Regions from separate parts of the Nonomuraea sp. NPDC048826 genome, predicted to be linked through region 1. Evidence: riboswitches for the same ligand, from Rfam matches in the RefSeq annotation. Region 1 holds a riboswitch; the other holds the start of a gene.
What was found. A riboswitch is a leader RNA that binds a small molecule or an ion and turns the genes downstream of it on or off. The one in region 1 is predicted to bind cyclic di-AMP.
Positions count from the first base shown of each region.

Region 1 (7,608 bases):
GCCGAGGCCAACCAGTGGCCGTCGGACGTGGTCGAGTATTTCGGCGATCCGGTGGGCGGCGGCGACGAATGCCACATGGCCTTCCATTTCCCGCTCATGCCGCGCATTTTCATGGCGGTCCGCAGGGAGTCTCGTTACCCTATTTCCGAAATTTTGGCCCAAACGCCGAAAATTCCGGAGAACTGCCAGTGGGGGATTTTTCTCCGCAACCATGATGAGTTGACCCTCGAAATGGTGACGGACGAAGAACGCGATTACATGTACACCGAATACGCCAAAGACCCTCGTATGCGGGCGAACGTCGGCATCCGTCGCCGGCTGGCTCCCCTGCTGGAGAACGACCGCAACCAGATCGAGCTGTTCACCGCCCTGCTGCTCTCGCTCCCCGGCTCACCGGTGCTCTACTACGGCGACGAGATCGGCATGGGCGACAACATCTGGCTCGGCGACCGCGACGGCGTCCGCACCCCGATGCAGTGGGACCCCGACCGCAACGCGGGCTTCTCCGACTGCGACCCCGGCCGCCTCTACCTGCCGGTCATCATGGACCCGATCTACGGCTACCAGGGGCTCAACGTCGAGGCCCAGCAGAAGAACGCCGGGTCGCTGCTCCACTGGACCCGCCGGATGATCGAGATCCGCAAGCGTCACCCGGTCTTCGGGCTCGGCGAGTTCACCGAGCTCAACTCCTCCAACCCGAGCGTGCTGGCGTTCGTGCGCGAGCTGGGCGACGACCGGATGCTCTGCGTGAACAACCTGTCTCGCTTCCCTCAGCCGGTGGAGCTCGACCTGCGCAGGTTCGTCGGCGTCTCGCCCGTGGAGACGATGGGCGGCGTGCCATTTCCCCCAATTGGGGAACTTCCGTATCTTTTGACGCTTCCTGGGCATGGGTTCTACTGGTTCACCTTGCCACCGGTCCGCACCCAGGAGGAATAGGACGTGCTGGACGAGCTCCTTGCCGCATGGATCGCCCGCCAACGCTGGTTCGGCGGCAAGGGGCGCCCGATCGACGCGCTGTCGATCGAGTCCGACGTCGTCATCCAGGAGGGCGACCCGAGCCTGCGCCACCTGGTCGTGGCGGTCCGGCAGGAGGGCTCACCCGAGCGCTACCAGCTCCTGCTCGGCCTGCGCAGGGAGCTGCCCGACACCCTCACGCACGCCTTCATCGGCCCGTACGCGGCGGAAGGCGCGGAATGGGCGGCCTACGACGCCGTCCACGACCACGAGCTGACCCACTGGATCCTGGAGTCGATGGCGGGCGACGGCGGCCGGGCGGGCGTGCGGTTCAGCCACCTGCCGGGCGTCGAGATCGACACCTCGCAGCGCAGCATCGTGCTCGGGGCCGAGCAGTCCAACACCTCGCTGGTCTTCGGCGAGGAGTACATCTGCAAGCTCTTCCGCCGGCTCGTCCCCGGCGTCAACCCGGAGCTGGAGATCACCACCGCGCTGGCGGCCAGGCAGGCTCCGCACATCGCGCAGCCGTACGGGTGGATCGAGACCGACCTCGACGGCACGCCGACCACGCTGGCGATCATGCAGGAGTACCTGTCGAACGCCACCGACGGCTGGGACCTGGCGCTGACCAGCGTGCGCGACCTGTACAACTCGATGCCGGAGCTGTCCGCCGGGGAGGCCGGCGGCGACTTCGCCGCCGAGGCGAGCCGGCTCGGCGCGGCCACCGCCCGCGTCCACCACGAGCTGCGCGAGGCGTTCGACACCGGCGTGCTGGACGCCCCCGAGGTCAAGCGGATGATCGAGGACTTCCGGCGGCAGCTCGGCCAGGCCGTGAGCGAGGTGTCCGAGCTGCGCGAGCACGCGCCCGTCGTGGAGCGGGCCTACCACCGGGCCGAGGAGCTGACCTCCGAGGTGCACGTCCAGCGGGTGCACGGCGACTACCACCTGGGCCAGGTCATGCGGACCACCACCGACTGGGTGGTGCTCGACTTCGAGGGCGAGCCAGGCCGGCCGCTGGCCGAGCGCCGCGCGCTCTCCTCGCCGCTGCGGGACGTGGCGGGCATGCTGCGCTCGTTCGACTACGCGGCCAGGCACCTGCTGGCCGGCCACGCCGAGGCGAGCCGGCTGGAGGCCAAGGCCGAGGAGTGGACCAAGCGCAACAGGGCCGCGTTCCTGGAGGGCTACGCCGAGGGCGGCGGCGTGATCACGCCGGCCGACGCGGCGCTGCTGCGCGCGTTCGAGCTGTCGAAGGCGGTCTACGAGGTCGGGTACGAGGCCCGCAACCGCCCCGCGTGGGTGTCGATCCCGCTGGCCGCCTTCCGCTAGGCGGCCGGGCTCCCGTACGGCGGCGCCGGGGACGGGGGCACGGGCGACAGCGGCGCCGCCCGGCGGGCCTCCTGCGCGTTGCTGATGCGCAGCACCACCAGGGCAGCCGGCACCGCCGCCATCAGCATCAGGACGCAGCTCACCGCGTCGAACCTGGCCGCCGACGCCATGGACTCCAGCTCCTGGGCGTTGAAGAGCAGCCGTGCGGCCGCCCACGTCACCCAGTTGCCGATCAGCCAGAGCGTCCACCAGAGCGTGACCAGCCTCGAACGCGGCCAGGGGTCGTTCGGGTTCCCGTGGCTGGCGCTCCAGATGTCGTCGACGATCTGCTTGGGGAACCAGAGACTGATGATCGGCACGAACCACGCGAAGATCGCCCAGGGCCGGGCATGCCGCTGCTCGTCGGGCGCGATGATCTCGGCGTTCGCCCGTACCCGGAACATCCAGATCAGGAAGGCCACGGCCGTGAGGACGTAGACGCCGATCTCCACCATCCCGGACAGGGCGTAGAGCGCGTCGCTCGCCTCGGCCTCCTCCAGTGTGGCGGACATGGGGTCGGCGACCACCTGGTCGATGAACGCGGCCCGCTGCAGGTCGATCACGATGGCGCCGAGCCCGACGACGGAGTCGAGGACGAGCCCGCCGACGGCCAGGAAGGCGACCCCGCGGGCCGGGCGTAACGGTAAGGGATACACGATGACCTCTCAGAGGCTGGGGGGTGAACAGCCCGCCAGTCTCGCAGCTCCCCGTGCCAGGGCGCCCCCGGTGGCCGATCCGGGGCCCATCCGTGATCGTCCCGCGACACACGACGATCCGGCCAGGAAGTCCTGACCGGATCGGCGGAGTGAGGTGTGGTCGGCTCAGGCGGCGTTGTACTCGGGGTAGCCGTAGCCGGTCACGTGGCCCTTGGGCCGGACCCGCTCCTCGACCTTGCCGTTGCCGGTGTTGCCCTCGATCGTGGTGATCGTGCCGTCGCCGTTGTCCTTCTTGACCAGGCCGACGTGGTCGATCGAGCTGATGCTCTTGCTGCCGCCCCAGTCGAAGAAGACGACGCTGCCGGGCTTGGCCTCGCCGCCCCAGCGGCCGTTGTTCGCGAACCACTGGGCGTAGGTCACGGTGTAGGCGTCCCAGCCCACCGTGGAGCGGGCGCCGACCTGCTCGCCGACCCAGGACACGAACATCGCGCACCAGGGGGCGTTGGCGTACATCGCGGGCGTGCCGCCGCCGTCACGGGCCAGGGTCTCGGCCGCGCGCGGGGAGGACATGTACCACTGGTGGAACTTGGTGCCGCCACCGGTCGCGTCCTCGGACACGCCGATCTGGGACTCGGCCACCCGCAGGAGGGTCTGCGCGCTGACGGGCTTGGCCTGGGTCCGCTGCTGCTGGGCGGCGGCCTGCGGCTCGGCCGGGGTGGTGGTGGCGGAGGCGGCGGTCGCGGCGGCTCCGGTGAACGCCAGGCCCAGCGCCAGCGTGGCGCCGACGGCCAGACGGGAGGCGGTCGTGGGGATGCGGTCGATCAGATGCTGTGCGGCCATGCTCTCGGATTGCTCCTTGCTTCCATGCCGCCTACCGGGTTAGCTGTCGGGTTCGGGCGTGGAAGTGCCCTACGGTCGAATACGACCGATTCACCCCAGATGGAAAGGTGGGTCCCCGGTTCCGCCCGACGGCGGATTCGGCGGCCGCGCCGTGCTCCTGCACGGAGGGCGCGGTCTCGGCAATACATCGGCAACGCGCGAGGGCTTTACCTGAAAGCGCTGGTCAAGCGCGTGCCATCGATGTACTCGAAGGTAATCGGCGAGCAAGGGGCAAGGCAAGTGCCCTACCGGCCCGCACGACGCGATCCCCGATCCCATAGGGGATCCCGGACCGATTTTTTACCTTGGGACGCAGCCCGGACGGGGTGGGCACCCACGGCTTCTCCTCCCGATAAACCCAAGATTCCGCACATTCGGTGATTGGCGTGGTGAATGCGGGCAGTGCCAGAGATGGACGGTCGCCATAGGGCAGTGTGGGGAGTATGCCGATGAGGACAGAGCTCGACCGCCTCGCGGGCGGGGCGCATCACGATCCGCATTCCGTGCTGGGTGCCCACCCGGGCGCGGGCGGGGTGACCTTCCGTGTGCTGCGCCCGCTCGCCGAACAGGTCCGCGTGGTGCTGGAGGACGGCACCGCGCACGATCTGAAGCACGTGGCCCACGGCGTGTTCGAGACCACGGTCGCCGGTTTGGACAAGGTTCCCGCGTACACCGTGAGCGTGCGCTACCCCGGCGGTGACGCGCACGAGGCGCGCGACCCGTACCGGCACTGGCCCACGCTGGGCGAGGTGGACCTGCACCTGATCGGCGAGGGGCGGCACGAGCGGCTCTGGGAGGTCCTCGGCGCCCGCGTGATGGAGCACCAGGACGTGCGGGGCACGGCGTTCGCCGTCTGGGCGCCCAACGCCCGCGGCATCCGCGTGATCGGCGACTTCAACCACTGGGACGGCACCGCCCACCCGATGCGCTCGCTGGGGCGCTCGGGCGTGTGGGAGCTGTTCGTCCCCGGCATCGACGCCGGCGAACGCTACAAGTACCAGGTGCTGGGCGCCGACGGCGTGTGGCGCGACAAGGCCGACCCGATGGCGCGCAGGACCGAGCTGCCGCCGCAGACCGCCTCGGTCGTCGAGCGGTCCGACCACGTCTGGCAGGACGAGGAGTGGATGGCCCAGCGGCAGGACAGGCAGCCGCGCAACGCCCCGGTGAGCATCTACGAGGTGCACCTGGGCTCGTGGCGGCCCGGCCTGTCCTACCTGGAGCTGGCCGACCAGCTCTCCGAGTACGTCGCCGACCTGGGCTTCACCCACGTGGAGCTGCTGCCGGTGGCCGAGCACCCGTTCGGCGGGTCGTGGGGCTACCAGGTGACCTCCTACTACGCGCCGACCGCCCGGTTCGGCAGCCCCGACGAGTTCCGCGTGTTCGTGGACCGGATGCACCAGAAGGGCATCGGGGTGCTGCTCGACTGGGTGCCCGCGCACTTCCCGATGGACGACTGGGCGCTGGCCCGCTTCGACGGCACCCCGCTCTACGAGCACGCCGACCCGGCGAGGGGCGAGCACCCCGACTGGGGCACCTACGTGTTCGACTTCGGCCGCCGCGAGGTGCGCAACTTCCTGGTCGCCAACGCCGTCTACTGGCTCAAGGAGTTCCACATCGACGGCCTGCGGGTGGACGCGGTGGCCTCGATGCTCTACCTGGACTACTCGCGGCGCGAGGGCGAGTGGACGCCCAACGTCTACGGCGGCCGGGAGAACCTCGACGCGGTCGAGTTCCTCAAGGAGATGAACTCCGTCTGCTATCGCGAGGCGCCCGGCATCATGACCGTGGCCGAGGAGTCGACCGCCTGGCCGGGGGTGTCGCGGCCGGTGCACCTGGGCGGGCTCGGCTTCGGCTTCAAGTGGAACATGGGCTGGATGCACGACACGCTGGAGTACCTCCGGCACGAGCCGATCTTCCGGCAGTACCACCATCACCAGATGACGTTCTCGCTCATCTACGCGTACTCGGAGAACTACGTCCTGCCGCTCTCCCATGACGAGGTGGTGCACGGCAAGGGCTCGCTCATGGGCAAGATGCCCGGCGACGAGTGGCAGCGCTTCGCCCAGCTGCGCGCGCTGCTGGCGTTCATGTGGGCGCATCCGGGCAAGCAGCTGCTGTTCATGGGCGGCGAGTTCGGCCAGGGCTCGGAGTGGTCGGAGGAGCGCGGGCTCGACTGGTGGGTGCTGGAGTTCGACGGCCATCAAGGCGTGCAGAAGCTCGTACGCGACCTCAACCGGTTCTACAAGCAGACCCCGGCGCTCTGGGAGCAGGACACGCGGCCCGAGGGCTTCCGGTGGATCGACGCCGACGACGCGCCGGGCAACACGTTCTCGTTCGTCCGCTACGCCAAGGACGGGTCCGCGGTGGCGTGCGTGGTCAACTTCAGCGGCGCGGCGCACGAGAACTACCGGCTCGGTCTCCCGTACGCGGGTCAGTGGACGGAAGCGGTCAACACCGACGCCTACGAGTACTGGGGCAGCGGCGTGGGCAATCTGGGCTCGGTGGAGGCGGTCGAGCAGGCGTGGCACGGCCTGCCGTACTCCACGACGCTGCGGGTGCCGCCGCTGGGGGCGGTCTGGCTGACCTCTCCGGCTTCCTGACAGACGGCTGAAAGTCTGGTGAGAAAGGGGCGGCAGGGCCTGTGCCGTTCTGACATATCGCCTTAAACTCCGAGATCATGTCTCTTCGGAGGAAGCCGGTGCGACTTCGCCCCCTGATCGCCGCCGCGGTCATGCTGGCGCTGCTTCCCGCGGCGCCCGCGTTCGCCGACGATCCCACGCCGACACCGTCCCCCAGCGCCACCGCGAGCCCCGAAGAGAAGGTCGAGGAAGGGTTAGCCGTCGACGGCGGCACCGTGCGCGCCATCGTCGAGCTGACCGACCCCGCCGAGCACGCCCCGGTCGCGGGCAAGGCCGCGGCCGACGACGTGCAGGTGCTGTTACAGCCGCAGTCGCAGCCGTTCATGGTGGTCGAGGGCACGGCCGAGGAACTGGCCGCGCTCGCCGAGGACCCGCGGGTGACCTCCATCCACCGCGACCGGGCCTACCCGCCCGCCCTGGCCTCCAGCATCAAGCAGATCGGGGCCGACCAGGCGCACGCCGCCGGCCACACCGGGGCCGGGCAGAACATCGCGATCCTGGACACCGGCGTCGACCTGGACCACCCGTTCCTGGGCAATCGGGTGGTGGCCGAGGCCTGCTTCTCGGCCGTGGACACCGGCGTCGAGTCGCTCTGCCCCAACGGCCAGACCAGCCAGGTCGGAGCCGGCGCGGCCGACGCCACCACCGCCAAGTGCCTGCTCGACGGGACCAACCTGTGCGACCACGGCACCCACGTGGCCGGCATCGCCGCCGGCACCGGCGGCGTGGCGCCCGGCGCGGGGATCATCGCGGTGCAGGTGTTCAGCCGGGTCAACGACGAGGACCTGTGCGGGGCGGCCGCCTGTCTGCTCGCGTACGAGTCGTCGCTGCGGCTGGCCCTGGACCACGTGGCCTCCCTCACCGAGCCCGTCGCCGCGGTCAACCTGAGCCTGGGCGGCATGCCGTACGAGACCACCTGCGACGACAGCGAGGAGGGCCAGGTCTTCAAGCCGAAGATCGACGCCCTGCTGGCCAAGGGCACCGCCACCGTGGTCGCGGCCGGCAACGAGTACTTCGAGGGCGCCTCGTTCCCCGCCTGCATCAGCTCCGCGGTCGCCGTCGGCGCGAACGACGACGGCGACGCCATCGCCGACTTCTCCAACCAGGGCGCGCTG
Region 1 is NZ_JBICUQ010000005.1:120,795-128,402, reverse strand. Features, by position in the region: gene treS (maltose alpha-D-glucosyltransferase) at 1-936, shown strand, start outside; gene ACGFI7_RS18950 (phosphotransferase) at 940-2,280, shown strand; gene ACGFI7_RS18945 (DUF4328 domain-containing protein) at 2,277-2,975, opposite strand; gene ACGFI7_RS18940 (CHAP domain-containing protein) at 3,141-3,815, opposite strand; cyclic di-AMP (ydaO/yuaA leader) riboswitch at 3,829-3,968, opposite strand; gene glgB (1,4-alpha-glucan branching protein GlgB) at 4,304-6,454, shown strand; gene ACGFI7_RS18930 (S8 family serine peptidase) at 6,553-7,608, shown strand, end outside.

Region 2 (7,608 bases), on a different contig from region 1:
CAGGTCCTCATCCGTACGAGCGAAGGATGTGCCCCCATGCGCGCCAGAGACCTGGTTGCCGAATATCCCGTCGTGGCCCTGGACACCCCGGTGCTCGACGCCTGCCGGCTGATGGCCGAGCAGGATCTGCCCGGTCTGATCGTCAAGGGCGACGACCAGCACACCATCCTCTCGGGCACCGAGGCGCTGCGGCTGGCCGTGCCGCGCTACATCATGGACGACCCGGCGCTGGCCCGGGTGGTCGACGAGGCGCACGCCGACGCGTTCCTGGACGCCCTGGGCGGCCGTACGGTGCGCGAGGCGCTGCCGAAGGACCGGCGCGAGCTGCCGGTCACCGACCCTGACGCGACCGTGCTGGAGCTGGCGGCGCTGATGGCGCGCACCCGCACCCCGCTGGTCGCGATCGTCGAGGAAGGCCGGCTGCTGGGCGCGGTCACGCTGCAGGCGCTGCTCGACCGGATGCTGGGCACGTGACCCCGGTCGCCTGGGCGAGCGTGGCGGTGTTCCTGGCCGCCTACGCGCTGATCGCCACCGAGAAGGTGCCGCGGGTGGCCGCGGCACTGGGCGGGGCCGGGATCATGCTGCTGATCCACGCCACGGACGCCCAGGCGGCTTTCTTCTCCGAGCATTCCGGCATCGACTGGAACGTCATCTTCCTGCTGCTCGGCATGATGATCATCGTCGGGGTGCTGAAACAGACCGGCGTCTTCGAGTATCTGGCGATCTGGGCGGCCAAACGCGCCAAGGGGCGGCCCTTCCGGCTCATGGTCCTGCTGGTGCTGATCACCGCGGTGGCGTCCGCGCTGCTGGACAACGTCACCACGGTGCTGCTGATCGCGCCGGTGACGTTCCTGGTGTGCGAGCGGCTGGCCGTGTCGCCGATCCCCTTCCTGATCGCCGAGGCGCTCGCCTCCAACATCGGCGGCGCGGCGACGCTGGTGGGCGATCCGCCCAACATCATCATCGCCAGCCGGGGCGGGCTGAGCTTCAACGACTTCCTCGTGCACATGGCGCCCATGGTGATCGTGCTGGTCGTGGTGTTCGTGGGGCTCTGCTGGCTGATGTGGGGACGGTCGTTCACCTACGATCCCAGCCGCGCGGCGGAGGTCATGGCGCTGGACGAGAAGGAGGCGATCGCCGACCGGCGGCTGCTGTGGCAGGCGCTGGCCGTGCTGGCCGTGGTGCTGGCGGCGTTCGTGCTGCACCCGGTGCTCCATTACTCGCCGTCGGTGGTCGCGCTGCTGGGCGCGGGCGTGCTGGTGGCGGCCACCCGGGTGACCGCGGAGGAGTCGCTGGCCGAGGTGGAGTGGCCGACACTGGTGTTCTTCGCCGGGCTGTTCGTCATGGTCGGCGCGCTCGTCCACACCGGGGTCATCGGGCAGATCTCCGAGGCCGCGGTGGCGGCCACGGACGGCCGGCTCGACGTGGCGGCGATGGGCCTGCTGGGCGGCTCGGCGGTGCTGTCGGCGATCGTGGACAACATCCCGTTCGTGGCCACGATGAGCCCGATCGTGGCCGACCTCGTGGCGGCGAACGGCGGCGAGTCGGCGCAGGTGCTGTGGTGGGCGCTGGCGTTCGGCGCCGACCTGGGCGGCAACGCCACGGCGGTGGGCGCGGCGGCCAACGTGGTCGTGCTGGGCATCGCGGCGCGCAACGGGGCGCCGATCAGCTTCTGGCAGTTCACCAAGTACGGGTTGATCGTCACGGTCGTGACGGTGGGGCTGGTGGCCCCGTATCTGTGGTTCCGCTACCTGTAGAAACCTGGGCAAAAGTAAAATATTCGCCCGCAAACCCCTATGCCATCGGGGATCCCGCCGCCGGGGGCCGCCCCGCACTTGCCCTCGGCGTTGCGCGCCGATTACCTTCGAGCACATCGATGGCACGCGCTTGAGCAGAGCTTTTCCGTAAGACCCTGCGCGTTGCCGATGTATTGCCGAGACCGCGCCTCCGTGCAGAGCACGGCGCGGCCGCCGAATCCGCTGGCAGGCGGAACCGGGGACCCACTTTTCACCGGGGTGAATCGGTCGCTCTTTACCTGGAGCACACCGTAGGGCACTTCCACGCCCGAACCCGACAGCTAACCCGGTAGGCGGCATGGAAGCAAGGAGCAATCCCCAGCATGGTGAAGCACCTCTTCGACCGCATGCCCACGACCGCCTCCCGCTACGCGGTGGGCGCCACCCTCGCCCTGGGTGTCGCGTTCGCCGGCACCTCCGCCCTCCCCGTCGACGCTGAGACCAAGGCCTCGCCGTCGCAGCCGCACCCCGTCGCCCAGCAGCAGAGCGGCGCCAACCAGGCCAACGCGGTGAGCGCGCAGACCGTCCTGCAGGTGGCCGAGGCGCAGATCGGCGTGTCCGAGGACGCCTCCGGTGGCGGCACCAAGTTCCACCAGTGGTACATGTCCTCCCCGCGTGCGGCCGAGACCCTGGCCCGTGACGGCGGCGGCACGCCCGCGATGTACGCCAACGCCCCCTGGTGCGCGATGTTCGTGTCCTGGGTCGGCGAGCAGGTCGGCGCCCGCTCCACGGTGGGCTGGGACGCCTACACCGTGACCTACGCCCAGTGGTTCGCGAACAACGGCCGCTGGGGCGGCGAGGCCAAGCCGGGCAGCGTCGTCTTCTTCGACTGGGGCGGCAGCAAGAGCATCAGCTCGATCGACCACGTCGGCCTGGTCAAGAAGGACAACGGCGACGGCACGATCACCACGATCGAGGGCAACACCGGCAACGGCAAGGTCGAGGAGCGGGTCCGGCCCAAGGGCCACGTGACCGGCTACGGCTACCCCGAGTACAAGGCCGCCTGAGCGGATTCGCCGCGGTCGCGCGGGGGTACGACGCGGACGGGACTCGCCCTGGATCGGACCGCGATGGCACAGTTCACGTTCTCCCCACTCACCCCCTCCTCGTTCCTCCGGCGATCCGGTCAGGTCTTCCCTGACCGGATCGCCGTCGTCGACGGGCCGGAGCGGTTCACCTACGCGCGGCTCCTCGACCGTTCGCGGCGGCTCACCGGAGCGCTCGCCGGGCTCGGCGTCGAACCCGGCGACCGGGTCGCCGCCCTCTGCGTCAACAGCCACGTCATGCTGGAGCTCCACCACGGCGTGCCGATGCGCGGGGCGGTGCTGGTGCCGCTCAACATCCGGCTGTCGGCCGGCGAGCTGGCGCACATCGTCGACCACTCCGGCGCCCGCGTCCTCGTCGCCTCCGCCGAGCTGGCCGACCGGGCCGGCGAGGTCGCCGCCGCGACCGGGGCCCGGCTCGTCCTGGCCGGCGACGAGTACGAGAAGCTGCTCGACGGCGCCGAGCCGCGCGAGGTCGGGTGCGCCGAGGAGCGCGGGCTGCTGGCGATCAACTACACCAGCGGCACGACCGGCCTGCCCAAGGGCGTGATGTACCACCACCGCGGCGCCTACCTCCAGGCGCTGGCCATGGCGCTGCACGCCGGGCTCGGCCCCGCCAGCGCCTACCTGTGGACGCTGCCCATGTTCCACTGCGACGGCTGGTGCTTCACCTGGGCCGTCACCGCGGCCGGCGGCACCCACATCTGCCTGCGGGCCGTCGACCCCGCCGAGATCTGGCGGCTGCTGCGCGAGGAGGACGTCACCCACTTCAGCGGCGCGCCGACCGTGCTCACCATGATCGCGAACGCGCCGGGCGCGCGGCCGCTGGACCGGCTCGTACGGGTGCAGACGGGCGGCGCCCCGCCCACGCCGACGCTGCTGGCCCGGATGGCCGGGCTGGGCATGGAGGTCACCCACCTGTACGGGCTGACCGAGACGTTCGGCCCGATCGCCGTCAACCAGTGGCAGCCGCAGTGGGACTCCCTGTCCGCCGGGGAGCAGGCCGAGCTCAAGGCCCGCCAGGGCGTGGGCAACGTGATCGCCGACGACCTGCGGGTGGTGGACCCGGAGGGCCGTGACGTGCCCGCCGACGGGCAGACGATCGGCGAGATCGTAGTGCGCGGCAACGACGTCATGCTGGGCTACTACCGCGACGAGCGGGCCACCGGCGAGGCGGCGCTCGGCGACCGGCTGCGCACCGGCGACCTGGCGGTCCGCCACCCCGACGGCTACGTGGAGATCCGCGACCGGTCGAAGGACATCATCATCTCCGGCGGCGAGAACATCGCCTCGGTCGAGGTCGAACGGGTCATCGACAGCCATCCGGCGGTGCTGGAGTCGGCCGTGGTCGGCGTGCCCGACGAGAAGTGGGGCCAGGTGCCGGTGGCGTTCGTGAGCCTGCGGGAGGACGCGGGGCCGGTGACGGCCGAGGCGATCATCGAGCACGTGCGCGAGCGGCTGGCCCACTTCAAGGCCCCGCACCGGGTCACGTTCCAGGAGCTGCCGAAGACCTCGACGGGCAAGATCCAGAAGAACGTGCTGCGCGACGCCGCCCACTAGGGGACATATCGGCCGTTCCACAGGGCACGGGACGTTCATGGTCGTCACCACAGCCTCCCGCCGCTGGATCGCGCTGCCGGTCTTCCTGGTGGCCGTGGCGCTGGTCGCCGTCATCGGGTCACTGGCCGCGTCCGGCTCCGCCCAGGAGTACCTGTCCCTGGAACGTCCTCCGTGGGCGCCGCCGCAGTGGCTGTTCGGGCCCGTCTGGACGGTGCTCTACGTCATGATCGCCGTGGCCGGCTGGCTGGCCTGGCGCGAACGCGGCTGGTCGCGGGCCATGACCCTGTACGCGGTCCAGCTGGTGCTCAACGCCGGGTGGACCCCGCTGTTCTTCGCGGCGGGCCGGTACGGTCTCGCCTTCGCCGAGATCTGCGTGCTGTGGATCGTCATCGTGGCGACCATCGCGGCGATGTGGCCGATCAAACGGGCGGCGGCGCTGCTGATGCTGCCCTACCTGGTGTGGGTCACCTACGCCGGCGCGCTGAACTTCGCCATCTGGCAGCTCAACTGAGCGGTGCCCGTGTAGGCGGGCGAGGACGGGTAGGGGCGGAGGGACCGCGAAAGCGACAAGGGAGGCGGAACCCGACATGCCCGTCCGAGAAATGATCAAGACGTATCCGGCCGAGATCAACCTCGACCGTGAGCGCATCGCCGACGCGATCCTGGCCCTGGTCGACTGCTCCCAGGCGTGCACCGCGTGCGCCGACGCCTGCCTGAGCGAGGAGCGGGTCGACGAGCTGCGCAAGTGCATCCGTACCGACCTCGACTGCGCCGACATCTGCGACGCCACCGCGCGCGTCCTGTCGCGCCACACCGGCTACGACGCCAACATCACCCGCGCCCAGCTCCAGGCGTGCATCCAGGCGTGCACGTCGTGCGAGGAGGAGTGCGCCAAGCACGCCGACATGCACGAGCACTGCCGCGTCTGCGCCGAGCGGTGCCGCACCTGCCGCCAGGCCTGTGAGAACCTGCTCGAAGCCATGAGCTGAGCGAGCGCGCCGGGCCGGGGCCACGCCCCCGGCCCGGCGCCGATCAGACGAACGCGCCGTGGCCGGTGATCGCCCGCCCCACGATCAGGCTGTTGATCTCGCGGGTCCCCTCGTACGAGTAGATGGCCTCGGAGTCGGCCACGAACCGGCCCATGCCGTAGTCGAGCACGATCCCGTTGCCCGCCATGATCTCCCGGCCCCAGCCGACCGCCTCCCGCATCCGCGCGGTGCAGTAGGCCTTCGCCATCGCCGAGTGCTCGTCGCGGTAGACGCCGGCGTCCTGCAACTGGGCCAGCCGGACCACCATGCCGAGCGAGCTGGTGACGTTGCCGAGCATGCGCACCAGCAGATCCTGGACGAGCTGGAACGCCGCGATCGGGCGGCCGAACTGCTCGCGCTCCCCGGCGTACTCCAGCGCCCGCTCGTAGGCGCCCATCATGCAGCCCACCGCCTGCCACGCCACGCCGCCCCGGGTCTGCCGCAGGATGACCGAGGTGTCGCGGAAGCTGCGCGCCCCGGCCAGCCGGTTGGCCTCGGGGACGCGGCATCCGGTCAGCGTGATGTCCGCGTTCTGGACCGTACGGAGCGCGATCTTGTTCTCGATCCTGGTGGCTTCGAAGCCGGGCGTGTCCTTCTCCACGACGAAGCCCTTCACCTGGCCGTCGGCCTCGTCCTTGGCCCAGACCACGATCAGGTCGGCGAAGGTGGCGTTGCCGATCCAGCGCTTGGCGCCGTCGAGCACCCACGTGTCGCCCTCGCGCCTGGCCGTGGTGCGCAGTCCGGCCGCCACGTCCGAGCCGCCCTCCGGCTCGGTCAGCGCGAACGCGCCGATCCGCTCCATCGCCGCCATCCCCGGCAGCCACCGCTCGCGCTGCTCGTCCGAGCCGAGCCGGGCGATGCTGCCCATGGCCAGGCCGCTGTGCACGCCGAAGAACGTGCCCATGGACGGATCCACCCGGTTCATCTCCAGCACGATGAAACCGGTCAGCAGACTGCTCGCGCCCCCGTGCTGCAGGCCCGCCACGTCCAGCTTGGCCATCTCCGGCACGACGTGGTGCGGGAAGCTCGCCTTGGTCCACGCCTCGTCCGCGATCGGCGCGATCTTCTCGACCATGAACTCCCGCACCCGCTGGACGACCCGCTTCTCGTCCTCGTCCAGCAGGTCCGCGTACTCGTAGAAGTCGCCGATCATGCGCCCAGGTCCCTGGCCATGGTGTCCAGCCGGGCGGCGAGCGAGTCCAGCTCGTGCTCGTCGGTCACCTGCCCCACGTCGCGGCGTCGCGCGATCACCAGGGCGCCCTGCCGTTCGGCCTGGTCCTCCGGCATGACGACGCACTCGCCCCGGACGAGGACGAGCGCCGCGTCCTGATCGGGAGCGGCGATGAGTTCACGTACGGCTTGGCGGTCGATGAGTCGCATGGCCCACGACTGCCCTGGTGGGGGCCCGTGAAACGGATCTTCGGGCCGCCCGGGAGATTCTTGGCGTGCCTACGGCGAAGAGTCGTGCAACTGCCGGACGCGCCGCTTCGGCCTGTGACGTCCGCCGGCCTACTGTCCTACCGACCGGCCATGTCGTCGTCGGCGGGGGGATCCATGGACGTTCGCGGGCTGCTCCATCCCTTCCTGCTGCTGCTCATCTGCGAGCGGCCCGGCCACGGGTACGACCTGATCGAGCGGCTGGCCCGGCTGGGCGCGGGCGGCACGGAGCCCGGCCAGGTCTACCGCGCGCTGCGGGCCCTCGAACGTGAAGGCCATCTGGCCTCCGCCTGGGTCGCCTCCGAGGCGGGTCCGGCCCGCAGGCGGTACGAGCTGACCACCGGCGGGATGGCCGAGCTGCAGGCGTGGATGCGCCGGTTGACCGAGGTCCGCCAGGTGCTGGAGACCTGCCTGGGGCGGTGGACCCGGATCGCGGAACCGGGCGGCACACCGGGCGGCACACCGGGCGGCACGTCGGGCGGCGCACCGGGCGGCGCACCGGGCGGCGCACCGGGCGGTCACGAATCCGCGCACGAGTCGCTCGCGGTCCTGCGGGAGAGGCCCGCGGTCGCGCGGGAGGAGGAGGCGTCATGGGTGAGGACCCGGCGATGACCGTCGTGTCCGCCGCGTTCGAACGGCGGATCGGACCGGCCGCCGCCGTCGGCGAGGACGCGGACCGGATCGTCCGCGCCTGCCAGGAGATGGCGGAGCGGTTCCGCAAGGGCGGCAAGCTGCTGGTGTTCG
Region 2 is NZ_JBICUQ010000011.1:87,077-94,684, reverse strand. Features, by position in the region: gene ACGFI7_RS35125 (CBS domain-containing protein) at 37-474, shown strand; gene ACGFI7_RS35120 (ArsB/NhaD family transporter) at 471-1,757, shown strand; cyclic di-AMP (ydaO/yuaA leader) riboswitch at 1,959-2,107, shown strand; gene ACGFI7_RS35115 (CHAP domain-containing protein) at 2,120-2,803, shown strand; gene ACGFI7_RS35110 (acyl--CoA ligase family protein) at 2,867-4,399, shown strand; gene ACGFI7_RS35105 (TspO/MBR family protein) at 4,437-4,910, shown strand; gene ACGFI7_RS35100 (four-helix bundle copper-binding protein) at 4,987-5,388, shown strand; gene ACGFI7_RS35095 (acyl-CoA dehydrogenase family protein) at 5,432-6,580, opposite strand; gene ACGFI7_RS35090 (hypothetical protein) at 6,577-6,807, opposite strand; gene ACGFI7_RS35085 (PadR family transcriptional regulator) at 6,982-7,476, shown strand; gene ACGFI7_RS35080 (SIS domain-containing protein) at 7,455-7,608, shown strand, end outside.
Region 2: another riboswitch for cyclic di-AMP. It lies ahead of ACGFI7_RS35115 (CHAP domain-containing protein); the one in region 1 lies ahead of ACGFI7_RS18940 (CHAP domain-containing protein).